DNA from 2 places in the Micromonospora sp. NPDC047740 genome. Region 1 is predicted to be linked to the other one. Evidence: riboswitches for the same ligand, from Rfam matches in the RefSeq annotation. Region 1 holds a riboswitch; the other holds the start of a gene.

The links. A riboswitch is a leader RNA that binds a small molecule or an ion and turns the genes downstream of it on or off. The one in region 1 is predicted to bind thiamine pyrophosphate.
Region 2: another riboswitch for thiamine pyrophosphate. It lies ahead of thiE (thiamine phosphate synthase); the one in region 1 lies ahead of ACGF4F_RS32700 (ECF transporter S component).

Annotation. Positions count from the first base shown of each region.
Region 1 covers NZ_JBIDCT010000025.1:12,100-18,956, reverse strand. Annotated here, with positions in the region: gene ACGF4F_RS32720 (sensor histidine kinase) at 1-965, shown strand, start outside; gene ACGF4F_RS32715 (response regulator transcription factor) at 962-1,612, shown strand; gene ACGF4F_RS32710 (energy-coupling factor transporter transmembrane component T family protein) at 1,622-2,422, opposite strand; gene ACGF4F_RS32705 (ABC transporter ATP-binding protein) at 2,419-3,873, opposite strand; gene ACGF4F_RS32700 (ECF transporter S component) at 4,002-4,586, opposite strand; TPP riboswitch at 4,660-4,766, opposite strand; gene ACGF4F_RS32695 (alpha/beta hydrolase) at 4,855-5,679, shown strand; gene ACGF4F_RS32690 (aminoglycoside N(3)-acetyltransferase) at 5,676-6,488, shown strand; gene ACGF4F_RS32685 (SIS domain-containing protein) at 6,485-6,857, shown strand, end outside.
Region 2 covers NZ_JBIDCT010000007.1:156,594-163,450, forward strand. Annotated here, with positions in the region: gene ACGF4F_RS15150 (hypothetical protein) at 1-380, shown strand, start outside; partial or broken gene ACGF4F_RS15155 (phosphomethylpyrimidine synthase ThiC) at 427-711, opposite strand; gene thiD (bifunctional hydroxymethylpyrimidine kinase/phosphomethylpyrimidine kinase) at 758-1,546, opposite strand; gene ACGF4F_RS15165 (thiamine phosphate synthase) at 1,543-2,316, opposite strand; gene ACGF4F_RS15170 (thiazole synthase) at 2,313-3,083, opposite strand; gene thiS (sulfur carrier protein ThiS) at 3,089-3,289, opposite strand; gene thiO (glycine oxidase ThiO) at 3,280-4,374, opposite strand; gene thiE (thiamine phosphate synthase) at 4,368-4,994, opposite strand; TPP riboswitch at 4,989-5,096, opposite strand; gene ACGF4F_RS15190 (aldo/keto reductase) at 5,247-6,209, opposite strand; gene ACGF4F_RS15195 (ATP-binding cassette domain-containing protein) at 6,357-6,857, opposite strand, start outside.

The DNA of each region.
Region 1 (6,857 bases):
CCGTCCTCGCCGGCGCCTGCTTCACCGCGCAGAGCTTCACGCCGGTCCTGCCGGAGTGGCCGGTGGTGCCACTGCTGGCGCTGCTCGCCGCGGCCTTCGGCTGTGTCGCCGTAGGCGGCCAGGCTGCCTTCACGGTCGCCGCGGTCAGCTATTTTCTCCCGCTCGGGATCGAGAACGCGGTGGCTGGCGACTCCGACTGGGTGTTCATCCTGTTCGTCGGGCTCGCCGTGCTCGGCCCCGGTTACGCCGTGCGGATGCGGCGGGCGCAGGCGGCCCGGCTGGTGGCGCTGGCCGCCGAGCGGGAGGCCGCCGCCCGGACGGACGAGCGGCTGCGGGTGGCCCGGGAACTGCACGACATCGTCTCGCACGGGGTCTCGGTGATGGTGCTGCAGGCCGCCGCGGCGCAGGCCGTGCTCGACTCGGACGCGGCGCAGGCCCGCACGTCCCTTGACGCCGTGCAGGACGTCGGGCGTGAGGTGGTCACCGAGCTGCGCCGGCTGCTCATCATCCTCCGCGGCGCCGAGCCGGCCCCGGAGGCGCTGCCCTCGCTACGCCGGCTCGAACCGTTGACCGCCGGGGTAAGCCTCGCCGGCGGGCAGGTCGACGTGGATGTCACGGGCGACCTCGAGATGATCCCGGCCGCCGCCGATGTCAGCGGGTACCGGATCCTCCAGGAGGCGCTGACCAACGCCGCCCGGCACGCGGCGGGCGCGGCGGTCCGCGTCTCGATCGAGGTGACCGGCGACGCCCTCCGGCTGCAGGTGACCGACGACGGCACCGGCGGGGCCCGGCGGAGCGCCGGCACCGGGCACGGCCTGACCGGCATCCGCGAGCGGGTGGAGCTGTTCGGCGGCACGGTGACCGCCGGCCCGCGCCCGCAGGGCGGCTTCGACGTACGCGTCGAGCTGCCCTTCGACGCCGAGGCGTCGGTCGGCACGCTCGCCCCGACGGGAGTCACCGTATGACCCGGGTTCTCATCGCCGACGATGAGGCGTTGGTGCGGGGCGGCCTCCGGCTGATCCTCACCGCGCAGCCCGATCTCGAGGTCGTCGCCGATGCGGCCGACGGTGAGGAAGCCGTGCAGCTCGCGAACCGGTTCGCACCCGACGTGGTGCTGATGGACATCCACATGGCGCCCATGGACGGGATCGCCGCGACCGAGCGGATCCTGGCCGCGCGTGGCGAGACCCGGATTATCATGCTGACCACCTTCGATCTTGACGAGTACGTGTACCGGGCGCTGCGCGCCGGCGCCTCCGGCTTCATGCTCAAGACCACTCCGCCCCGGGAACTGGCCGAGGCGGTGCGGACCGCGGCCCGCGGCGACGCCCTGCTCTCCCCGTCGATCACCCGGCGCCTGATCGACCACTACACCGCGACGGCGTCGGTGGCCGGCCACCCGGGCCTGGCGGAGCTGACCGCCCGGGAGACCGAGGTGTTGCGGATGATGGCTCTCGGCCTGTCCAACCAGGAGATCGCCGGCCAGCTCTTCGTCGGCGAGGCGACCGTGAAGACGCATGTGAACCGCATCTTCGCCAAGCTCGGAGTGCGGGACCGGGTGCAGGCGGTCGTGCTGGCGTACCAGAGCGGCGTGGCGCAGCTCCGGCGGTAGCGGACGTGGTCAGCCGATCAGGGGGCGGAACGTGCCGAGCGCGACGCTGACCGCCAGCGCCGCGCCGGCCAGCACCGCCGCGCCGGCGACGAGCAGCCCGTCCGCCCGGGTGAAGCGCTGCCGCCGGGCGACCGTACGCGGGATGCCGGCGTCGAAGCCGCGGGCGTCCATCGCGACCGCCAGTCGGGTGCCCCGGCGGATCGCCCCGACCAGCAGGGCGAACGCCGTCGACACGAAGAGCCGCACCTTGGCGACCGGGTTGCGGCCGGCGTCCACGCCGCGGGCCCGCCGGGCCATGCTGATCATCCGCCACTCCTGTTCGAGCAGCGGTACCAGCCGGAACGCGGCCAGCGCGCCGATGGCGAACCGGGCCGGGGCCTTCGCGTTCTGGATCAACGCGTCGGCCAGGTCGGTGGGGTCGGTGGTGGCGAAGACGAGGATCCCGGGCAGCGCCACCGCGAGCATCCGCAGGACCAGGCCGAGCGCGGTGAGCAGCACCCCTTCGGTCACCAGGATCGGACCGGCCCCGACCAGCACCCGGCCGGACCGGTCGGCGGCGAAGAGCACCAGGGTGACCAGGATGCCGCCGGCGCTGGCCAGCAGCGGCCAGCCCCGCCGGGCCAGCATCCGGTAGCGGATGCCGAACAGCGGCAGCACCACCAGCTCGATCGCGATGGCGATCGCCGGGGCCACCGGGTCCAGGGTGGCGATGAGGACCAACGAGAAGACCAGCGCGGCGGCCAGCTTCGCCACCGGGTTGCGGCGGGCCAGCGGCGCGCCGGGCCGGGCCACGGGCTCCACGCTGATCATGCGCGCTCCCCGGTGCGGGTCGGGACGGTGGCGGTCACTAGGCGGTCCAGGGCGACGGTGCGGTCGGCGAGCGCGGCGACGAAGTCCGGGTCGTGGGTGACCGCGACGATGCCGTGCCCGGCGTCGCGCAGCTCGGCGAAGAGGTCGACCAGTTCCGACCAGGTCCGCCGGTCCTGGCCGAAGGTGGGCTCGTCGCAGATCAGCAGGCGCGGCGCGGTGGCCAGGGCGGTCGCCACGCTCAGCCGCCGCGCCTCCCCACCGGACAGGGTGTACGGGTTGGCCCCGGCGAGCCGGGCGAGCCGCAGCCGGTCCAGCAGCCCGTCCACGGTGGCCCGTACCGCCGCCTCGGGCTCGCCGGTCCGGCGCGGGCCGAGCGCCAGTTCGTCGTAGACGGTGCCGGTGACGAACTGGTGTTCCGGGTCCTGGAAGACCGAGCCGATCCGCCGGGCCAGCAGGGGCGCCCGCCAGCGGTGCGGGGGAGTGCCGGCGTCCCGCCCGGCCAGGGCGGTGGTGGCGGTGGCCGTACCGGTGCCGGGGCGGAGCAGGCCGCCGAGGAGCAGGGCCAGGGTGGACTTGCCGGCGCCGTTCGGGCCGAGGACGGCGAGCGCCTCGCCGGCGCGTACCTCGAGGTCGACGGGGGCCAGCCGGGGCGGCAGGCCGAGCCGGTCGGCGGTGAGCAACCGGTCGCCCGGCGGCGCGGTGGCGTGCCGGGGCGGCACGGTGCGACCCGGCACCCAGACTCCGGCGGCGGCGAGCGTATCGCCGTGCGCGGCGAAGATCGTGTCGGGCGGCCCGTCGGCCCGCACCCCGCCGCCGGCCTCCAGCACCACCACCCGGTCGACCAGCGGCAGCGCCTCGGCGACCCGGTGCTCGACCAGGATCAGCGTGGTGTCCGCGTCGAGCGCGTCCGCGACGGCCTGCCGGACCAGCGCGGCGCCGGCCGGGTCGAGGTTGGCGGTGGGCTCGTCGAGCAGCAGCAGCCCGGGCCGCAGGGCGAGCACCCCGGCGAGGGCGAGCCGCTGCTGCTCGCCGCCGGAGAGCGCCGCGGTGGGCCGGTCCCGGTGGTAGGGGAAGCCGACCCGGCGCAGTGCCGCGTCCACCCGGGGCCAGATCTCCTCGGCGGGTACGCCCCGGTTCTCCAGCCCGAACGCGACGTCGTCGCCGCAGCGGGCCATCACCAGCTGGGTCTCCGGGTCCTGGAAGACGATGCCGACCCGTTCCCGGGCTTTGCGCGGGTCGAGCCCGTCGATCTCGACGGTGCCTTCCTGCTCGCCGGAGTCCTCGGGCAGCAGCCCGGCGAGCGCCGCCAGCAGGGTGCTCTTGCCCGCTCCGGACGCCCCCAGCAGCAGCACCCGCTCCCCGCGCTCGACGCGCAGGTCCACCCCACGGACGGCCCACCCCTTCCGCCCGGCGTGCCGCCACCCGAACCCCCGCAGCACCACCCCACTCACACCCACACCCCTCCCACCCGTCCCCGCCCCGCCCCAACCCGGCCCGCCCCGTCGATCATGAGGTTGGCGGCGGTTTCAGAGATCCACATCGCCGTCAACCTCATGATCAACATCATCGGATCGGGCGGTCAGACGGCGGCGCGTTCGCGGCCGGCGGGGAAGCGGTCGAGGACGCCGGTGTTCGCCAGGGCGCGGGTCAGCGCGACGCCGCCGAGGCCGGCCACGACCAGTGCGCTGACGGCGGTGATGAGGATGTACGGCAGCCGGAAGCTGCCCCACGCGGTGTCCGGGTACCAGACGAAGACGTCGTAGATCGCGGCGGCGAGGCCGGCCAGGGTGGCGGCCAGCAGCGAGACCGGGAGCCGGTAGGTGCGGTAACCGAAGAGCGCGAAGGCCAGTTCGCCCGCCGCCGCCTCCAGCGGGCCCTGCACCACCAGGGTCCAGCCCCAACTGCTGCCGAGCGCGACCGACACCAGCGCGGCGAAGGTCAGCGTGAAGAACGCGGCGCCGGGCTTGCGGACGATCAGCGCGCCGAGCACGGCCGGCACCAGCCACACGCCGTACAGCGCCGCCCGGCCGGGCAGCGGGATGGCGTCCGCCGGCCCGTTCCAGAGCAGGCCCCACGCCCAGAAGATGACGCCGAACGCCACCCCGAGCACCGAGGCGATGACGATGTCGATGGTGCGCCACCGGTTGGTGGTGGGTTGAGTCATGGTTGCTCCCAGTTCGTCGAGGGTGAACCAGGAGAAGACGCACGCCGCGTCCGGATGCCCGGACGGCGGCGCGGCTGGAGGTCGACCGAACTCCCTGCGCTGGCATTACCCAGATCAGGTTCGAGGGTCTGCGGGCACCGGCCCGCACTCTCAGCGCTGTGCGCTCCCCTGTCGGATGTGAAGTTGTCTGCGGCAGACGCTAGCACCGGTGCCCGCCGCCGGCACAGCAGGGCGAGCGGTGCCGGTCCGGCTGGGTAGGCTGCCGATCATGCGGGTCGAGGCGCGAGGTCTGACGTTCGAGGTACGCACCGGCGGTCCCGAGGACGGCGATCCGATCCTGCTGCTGCACGGCTTCCCGCAGCACGGCGGCGAGTGGGACGAGGTGGTGCCCCTGCTGCACGCGGCCGGGCTGCGCACGTACGCGCTCGACCAGCGGGGCTACTCGCCGGGTGCCCGGCCGGCGGCGGTCGAGGCGTACCGGATCCCGGAGTTGGTGGCGGACGCGGCGGAGGTGCTCGACGCGCTCGGCGTCGAGGCCGCGCACGTGGTCGGGCACGACTGGGGCGCGATCGTGGCCTGGAGCCTGGCGGCGGTGCACCCGGAGCGGGTCCGCAGCCTCACCGCGGTCTCGGTGCCGCATCCGGCGGCGCTGGCCCACGCGCTCGCCACCGACCCGGGGCAGAAGGCCCGCTCCGCCTACATCACGCTGTTCCGCAAGCCCGGCAAGGCGGAGCGGGTGCTGCTCGCCCTCAACGCCGTCGCGCTGCGGCGGATGCTCGGCGGGGTGGGCGACCCCGCGCAGGTGGCCCGCTACGCCGACCCGATGTGCGAGCCGGGCGCGCTGACCGCCGCGCTGAACTGGTACCGGGCGATGACCGGGGCGGACCTGAAGGCCGTCGGACCGGTCAGCGTGCCGACCACCTTCGTCTGGAGCGACCGGGACATCGCGATCGGCCGCACCGCCGCCGCGGCCTGCGCACCCCATGTGACCGGCGACTACCGCTTCGTCGAGCTGCCCGGCGTCACGCACTGGATCCCGGACGAGGCGCCCGCCCCGCTGGCCGCCGCGATCCTCGCCCGGGTGGGCCGATGATCGCCGGTGCCGCACCGGCCCGGCCGCACACCCGCGCGTCGCTCGCCGCCCAGTTCCGCGCCCTCGGCGTACGCCCCGGCGGGACCGTCCTGGTGCACGCGTCCCTGCGCCCGCTGGGCTTCCTCTGCGGCGGCCCGGAAGCGGTGGTGCTCGCCCTGCGCGACGTGCTCGGCCCGGCCGGGACCCTCGTGGTGCCCACCCACACGCCGGACAACAGCGACCCCGCGGGCTGGACCAACCCGCCGGTGCCGGCCGACTGGTGGCCGGTGATTCGGGACGAGCTGCCCGGCTTCGACCCGGCGGTCACGCCGAGCCGGTTCATGGGCGCCCTCGCCGAGCTGGTCCGCACCTGGCCCGGCGCGCGGCGCAGCGACCACCCGCATGTCTCGTTCGCCGCGCTGGGGCCGGCGGCCGACCGGGTCGTCGCCGACCACGCCCTCGCCGACATGCTCGGCGAGGGCTCCCCGCTGGCCCGCCTCTACGAGCTGGACGCCGACGTGCTGCTGCTCGGGGTGGAGCACGACAGCAACACCTCGCTGCACCTGGCCGAGTACCGGCAGCCGGCGCCGCCCCGGCAGCGCTGCGGCGCGGCCGTGCTGACCGGCGACGGCGGCCGGGCGTGGGTGTGGTGGGACGACATCCGCCTGGACGACGACGGCTTCGCCCGGCTCGGCACCGAGCTGGCGGCCACCGGAGCGGTACGGCTCGGGCCGGTCGGCGACGGGACGGGCCGGTTGATGAGGCAGCGGGTGGCGGTCGACTTCGCGGTGGACTGGCTGGCCCGGAACCGAGGGACGGAGGAATCATGACGGTGAGCGCCGAGGCGTACCTGGCGGTGGTGACCGAGACGATCGGCCGGGTGGCCGCCGGCCAGCGGGACGGGGTGGCGCGCGGCGCCGACCTGATCGCCGAGTCGCTGCGCGCCGACGGGGTGGTCCACGCGTTCGGCACCGGCCACTCGGAGGCGCTGGCGATGGAGATCGCCGGCCGGGCCGGTGGGCTGGTCCCCACCAACCGGATCGCCCTGCGCGACCTGGTCCTGTACGGGGGCGAGCCGGCCGACGTGCTCGGCCCGAAGCTGGAACGCGAGCCCGAGGTGGCGCACCGCCTCTACGAGCTGGCCCCGATCCGCCCGCAGGACGTCTTCGTGCTCGCCTCCAACTCCGGCGTGAACGGCG
Region 2 (6,857 bases), on a different contig from region 1:
GGGCAACCCGGATCGAGCCGATGCCGCGTCCCCGCCACCGGGCCCTGCCGGACCTGGGCCGGGACGCCCGGTGGGACGCCTTCGCCAACGCCCGGCAGGCGACCCCCGTCCTGCCGAACGCCCCGCAGGCCGGCGGCCGGCACGCCGACACCACCGGATCCCCGACCGCAGGCGAGGAGGGCGGGGAGCCGGGTGACGGACGGTCGAAGCTCCGTGGCCTGTTCCGGCGTAACCGGGCCAAGGGCACGCCGGGTGACGTGGGCCGCGAGTCCGAGTCGCTGGCGCAGGACGAGGAGTACGTCGACTGGGTCGCCGGACTCGCCTCGGACGACGGGCAGGACATCCCTACGCTACGCGGCGGCCGCCACCACCGCGACTGACCCTCCGGTCCGGGCCGGCCACCTGGCGGGTCCGGACCGGGGGCGCTCAGGCCAGCGGCAGGTAGACCCGGGAACCGGCCGAACGGAACTCGGCGGACTTGTCCTGCATGCCGCGCGCCGCGTAGTCCGCCAGTTCCTGGGTGATCTTCATGGAGCAGAACTTCGGCCCGCACATCGAGCAGAAGTGCGCGGTCTTCGCCGGCTCGGCGGGGAGCGTCGCGTCGTGGTATGACCGCGCTGTCTCCGGATCGAGCGCGAGGTTGAACTGGTCCTCCCAGCGGAACTCGAACCGGGCTCGGGACAGCGCGTCGGCCCAGGCCTGCGCCCCTCCTCGACGTAGACCTTGGGTCGTGCCAGCATGGCAGCCTCCTGTCGGCTCAAGCGGACCAGCCGAAGTGGTCCAGCGGGCCGGACCCCGCGCCCAGTTCCCAGTCCCGCGCGCCGGCCAGCGCGCGGGCGACGTACTCCTTGGCGGCGGTGACCGCGACCGGGACCGGATCGCCGGCCGCCCGCCGGACGGCGATCGCCGCCGAGAACGAGCAGCCGGTGCCGTGGGTGTGCCGGGTGGGCACCCGGGGCCCCCGCAGCAGCCTGGTCGCCCCGCCGCCGACCAGCACGTCCACCGACTCACCCGCGGCGTCCACGTCGCCGCCGGTCACCACCACGTGCGCCGGGCCGGCGGCCGCGAGGGCCTCGGCCGCCGTGACCATCTCCTCGACCGTGGTCACCGGGCGTCCGGTGAGGGCCGCGGCCTCCGCGCAGTTCGGTGTCGCCACCTCGGCGTACGGCAGCAGCCGCTGCACCGCCTCCACCACCCCGAGCGGGTGTCCACTGGTGGCGACCAGCACCGGATCGACGACGAGCCGGGGCAGTCGCCCCGCCTCCGCCGCCTCGGCGATCGCATCGGCGACCGCCGGGGTGCCGAGCATGCCGGTCTTCACCGCGCGCACGGCGAAGTCCCCGAGCACGCTGTCGAGCTGGTCCCGGACGGTCTGCGGGGGCAGCGGCAGGACGGCGTCGACGCCCCCGGTGTTCTGCGCGGTGATCGCGGTGATCACGCTGGTGCCGTACGCGCCGAGGGCGGCGAAGACCTTGAGGTCGGCCTGGATGCCCGCGCCGGCGCCGGAGTCTGATCCGGCGATGGTGAGGACTGTCCGCGGTGTCACGTCTCCCCCAGGGTGGTTGCTGTTGAGGGCTGCGGCCGACCGTGCCCACTCCGGGCGGTCAGGCTTGATCCCTCCGTGGGCACGGTCGGCCGCAGCCCCGTCGTGGAGACCTCCGTCGGGGCGTGCCAGCTTTGCGGCACGGGGGTGACTGTCTCGCGATAGTTCTCGGTCGGCCGGGTGACCGCCTCGTGGAAGCTCTCGGTCAGCGTGGCGGCCGCCACGCCGGGATCCTCGGCGCGCATGACGCCACCCAGCACCGCCACCCCGACGGCGCCCGCCTCGAGGCACGCGGTGACCTGCTCGGGCGTCTCGATGCCGCCGAGGGCCAGGGCCGGCACCGGGCTGAGCTCAATCAGGTCGGCGAGTCGCCCCGGGAGCAGGGGTGGGCCGTAGCCCGGCTTGGTTCTGGTCGCCCAGACCGGCGACAGCGTCACGTAGTCCTCTGTGGTGAGTCGGCGCAGCTCCGCCTCGTCGTGGCAGGAGCGGCCGACGAGGCCGACGACCGGCGGTGGATACGGGCCGGCGGCGGGGAGGTGGATGGCGTCGCCGTCGAGCGGGTCGGAGCCGGCGACGACCAGGGTGCCGCCCGCCTCGGCGAGGATCGCCCGCAGCTCGCCGGCGAGGGCGGCCCGCTCGGCGCGGGGCAGGTCCTGCTCCCGTAGCACCACCCAGCGCACTCCCCCGCCCACGGCCGCTGCGATCACCTCGGGCAGCGGCTTCCGCGCCACCCGCCGGTCCGTCAGCACCACCAGGCCGGACGGTGCGGTCACAGGTCCGGCCTTCCCTCGTCGGGGGTGGAGGCGAGGGCGTGGAAGCGGCGGGCGATCCGGCCCGCCCCGCACGCGAGCCGCCCGGCTTCCACCGCGTACCGCATGGCGGTGGCCATCGCCACCGGGTCGGCGGCCCGGGTGACCGCGCTGGCCAGCAGCACCGCGTCGCAGCCCAGTTCCATGGCGAGCGCGGCGTCCGAGGCGGTGCCGATGCCGGCGTCGAGGATCACCGGCACGTCGACGCTCTGCCGGATCAGCCGGATGTGGTGCGGGTTGCTCACGCCCAGGCCGGAGCCGATCGGCGCGCCGGCCGGCATCACCGCCGCGCAGCCCACGTCGGCCAGCCGCCGGGCCAGGACCGGGTCGTCCGAGGTGTAGGGCAGCACGGTGAACCCGTCCGCCACCAGCTCCTCGGCGGCGCGCAGCAGCTCCACCCCGTCGGGCAGCAGCGTGCGTTCGTCGCCGATCACCTCCAGCTTCACCCAGTCGGTGTCGAACGCCTCCCGGGCCAGCTGGGCCACCTTCACCGCCTCCGACGCGGTGTGGCAGCCGGCCGTGTTCGGCAACACCCGTACGCCGCACCGGTCGAGCAGGTCGAGCAGGCCGCCGCCGCTGCCCGGTGCGGTGTCGACCCGGCGGAGCGCCACGGTGACCAGCTCGGTGCCGGAGGCGCGGATCGCCTGCTCCAGCACGTGCAGGTTGGCCGCCCCGCCGGTACCGAGGATGAGCCGGGAGCCGAACGCGGTCCCGCCGATCTCAAGGGCCATGGCGCTCACCCGCCCTGGGCGGCGCTGAGCACCTCGACCCGGTCGCCGTCGTGCAGGGCGGTCGCCGACCAGCCGCCGCGCGGCACCACCTCGCCGTTGACCGCGACCGCCAGGCCGCGCCGCTGGTCGGTGACCTCCCGGACCACGTCGGCGACAGTCGCTCCGCCGGGCACGCTCCGCCCGGCGCCGTTGACGATCAGTTCCATCTGGGCTCCTCCTCGGGTACGAACCGGTCCGGGATGAACGGGGCGAGCAGCGGGTCCGGCTCGCCGGTGACGATCAGCTCGGTGATCAGGTCGGCGGTGACCGGGGTGAGCACGATGCCGTGCCGGTGATGGCCGGTGGCGACGAGCACGCCCGGCCGGCCGGGCAGCGGCCCGATGATCGGCGCGTTGTCCGGCGTACCGGGGCGCAGCCCGGCGGACGCCTCGACCAGGTCGTACTCGGCCAGCTCGGGAACCAGGTCGACGGCGGCGCGGAGCAGCCGGAGCACCGCCCCGGCGGTCACCTCGGTGTCGGTGCGCTCCTCGACGGTCGCCCCGATCACCACCTCGCCGCTGTCCCGGGGCACCAGATAGATCGACTCGCCGTCGGCGTACCCCCGGATCACGTGCCGGAAGCCCGGCGCGCCGCCACCGGGCGCGCGGAGCCGGAGCACCTGCCCCTTCACCGGCCGGACCGGCAGCCCGGTGAGCGCCGCCGCGCCGCACCCGGCGGCGACCACGGTGAACCGGGCGTCCACGTCGGAGAGCCGGGCGACCGGGGCGGGGCGGAGCGCGACGCCGGCCAGCTCGGCCGCCGCGCGCAGCGCCGCCACCAGCCGGCGCGGGTCGACCTGATGGTCGCCGGGGGCGACCGCGCCGCCGCGCACCCGGGGGGCCAGCGCCGGCTCGCGGTCCCGCAGCGCGGAGGGACGCAGCGGCGTGATCGGCAGCTCCAACCCCTGCTGGTACGACCAGAGCCGGCGCGCCTCGGCCAGGTCGTCGGCGGTCAACCCGACCACCAGCGTGCCGTCGGTGCGGTACCCGACGTCGGTGCCGGCGTCCTCGGTCAGCTCGGCGGCGAAGGCCGGCCAGCGGGCGGCGGAGTCGGCGAGCAGCCTGGTCAGCTCGTGCTCGCCGAAGTACGCCTCGGCCACCGGCGACAGCATCCCGGCCGCCACGTGCGACGCCCCGGAGCCCGGTGCCGGATCGTGGACGACCACCCGCAGCCCGCGCTGCGCGCACCGCCACGCGATCGCCAGCCCGACCGGTCCCGCCCCCACGATGGCGACGTCCGGCCGGGTCAGCACGCCAGTGCCCCGAGCAGTTCGGCGGTGGTCCGGGCCGGGTCGGCGGCCTCGGACAGCGCCCCGACCACCGCCACCCCGTACGCCCCGGCGGCCCGCAGCGCCGGCACCCGCGCGGCGGTCACCCCGCCGATCGCGATCACCGGTACGTCCACCGCCCCGGCGACCGCGCGTACCCCCTGGGGGCCGATCGGGTCGGGCAGCCCTGGCTTGGTGGCGGTGGCGTGGCAGGGGCCCACGCCCAGGTAGCTGGCTCCGGCGGCGACCGCCGCGACGGCGGCCCCCGGTTCCCGAGCGGTGGCGCCGAGCACGGCGGTGGAGCCGAGCACGTGGCGGGCGGCTGCCACGGGCAGGTCGTCCGCGCCGACGTGGCCACCGGCCGCGTCCACCGCGAGCGCCACGTGCAGCCGGTCGTTGACCAGGCAGGTCGCCCCGTGCAGCCGGCACAGCGCGACCACCCGGGCGGCCAGTTCGTACGCCTCCCGGTCGGTGGCGCCGTCCGCCACCCGGACCTGGACGACCAGTTCGGCGCGGGCCACCGGCAGGGCGGCGCGCAGCACGGCGAGCGGATCCCGGCCCGGCCGGGTGTCGGTGATCAGATGCAGACGTCCCAGGGACGGCACGGCAACACTCCTCCCTGCGCCGGCATTACCCGGATCAGGTTCGACGGTCGGGGGCTGCAGCCCCCCTCTCAGCCCGGTGCACCGGGCTCCCGTGGGTCACTTGTGGCCTACCGTACGACGTCCGCCGCGGGCACGCCAAGGCCGGGTGGCACTTTTCCCACCCACCGCCGCCACGGGTGCCGCCAGCAGGCCGGAGCGGACAGCACGCTGCCCCGGTGCCGTGGGACGGCGCCGGGGCAGCGGAAAGCCGGGTCAGAGGATGGCGTCGAGGGCGGCCAGGTCCTCGTCGGTGGGCTGCCAGGCACCCGCCTCGGCGTTGGCGCGTACCTGCTCGGGCGTGGTGGCACCGGCGATCACCGAGGTCACCGCCGGGCGGGCGGCGAGTCCACCGATGGCCACCTGAAGCATCGAGATCCGACGCTTCGCCGCGTACGCCTCGATCGCCTCGATGGTGTCCCAGTCCGCCGCGGCCAGCCGCTCGGCGTACCGGCCGCCGCCGGAGAGCCGGCTGCCGGCGGGCGGCGCCTCGCCCCGGTGGTACTTGCCGGTGAGCAGGCCGTTGGCCAGCGGGAAGAACGGCAGCATGCCCAGGCCGAACCGCTCGCAGGCCGGGATGACCTCGGCCTCGACGCTCCGCTCCAGCAGACTGTAGTGGTTCTGCGCGGAGATGAAGCGGGTGCGGCCCTGCGACGACGCGGTCCAGTCGGCGTCGGCGATCTGCCAGCCGGCGAAGTTCGAGTTGCCGAGGTAGCGGACCTTGCCGGCACGGACCAGGTCGTCCAGGGCAGCAAGTGTCTCGTCGATCGGGGTGTCCGGGTCGGGTTCGTGCATCTGGTACAGGTCGATGTGGTCGGTGCCGAGCCGGCGCAGCGACGCCTCGACCGCGCGGGCGATGTAGCGGCGGGCACCCCGGGCACCGAAGTCCGGCCCGTTCAGGCCGTGCATGTCCATGCCGAACTTGGTGGCGACCACCACGTCGTCGCGGTGGCCCTTGAGCGCCTGCCCGAGCAGCTCCTCGGAGCTGCCCTGCGGCTCGCCGTAGATGTCGGCGGTGTCGAAGAAGTTGATCCCGGCGTCGAGGGCGGCCTCGACCACCGCCCGGGTGCCGTCGAGGTCGAGCTTGCGGCCGAAGTTGTTGCAGCCGATGCCGACCACGGACACCACGAGCCCGGAGTCGCCCAGCCGGCGGTACGTCATCTCACTCACGAGATCCACCCTATGCCCGGGCGGGGAACGCAACTGGTCGAGCCCCGAGGTCGGGGACGACCCGGTGAGTCGGTCACGACATCAGCTCCACAGCGGCGCTCACCCGGGTCCGCCGCGCCGAACTCGCGGCGGACCCGGGGCGAAGGCACGGCCCGGTCAGCCGACGTCCCAGACCGGCTCGGGGGTCTCCACCACCTCGCCGTCGCCGCGGAACAGCACGAACCGGTCGAAGGAGCGGGTGAACCACCGGTCGTGGGTCACCGCGATCACCGTCCCCTCGAACGCGGCCAACCCCGCTTCGAGCGCCTCGGCGGAGGCCAGGTCGAGGTTGTCGGTCGGCTCGTCGAGCAGCAGCAGGGTGGCCCCGGAGAGCTCCAGCAGCAGCACCAGGAAGCGGGCCTGCTGGCCACCGGAGAGGGTGCCGAAACGCTGGTCGCCCTGCCCGGCCAGCTCATACCGGGACAGCGCCGCCATCGCCGCGTGCCGGTCCATCCCGGCCCGGTGCTCGTCGCCCCGCCAGAGGATGTCGACCAGCGTCTTCTCCAGCAGCTCCGGCCGGTCGTGGGTCTGCGAGAAGTGCCCGGGCCGGACCCGGGCGCCGAGTCGTACCACCCCGCCGTGGGCGACGGGGGCGAGCGCGGCCGCGCCGTCGACCGG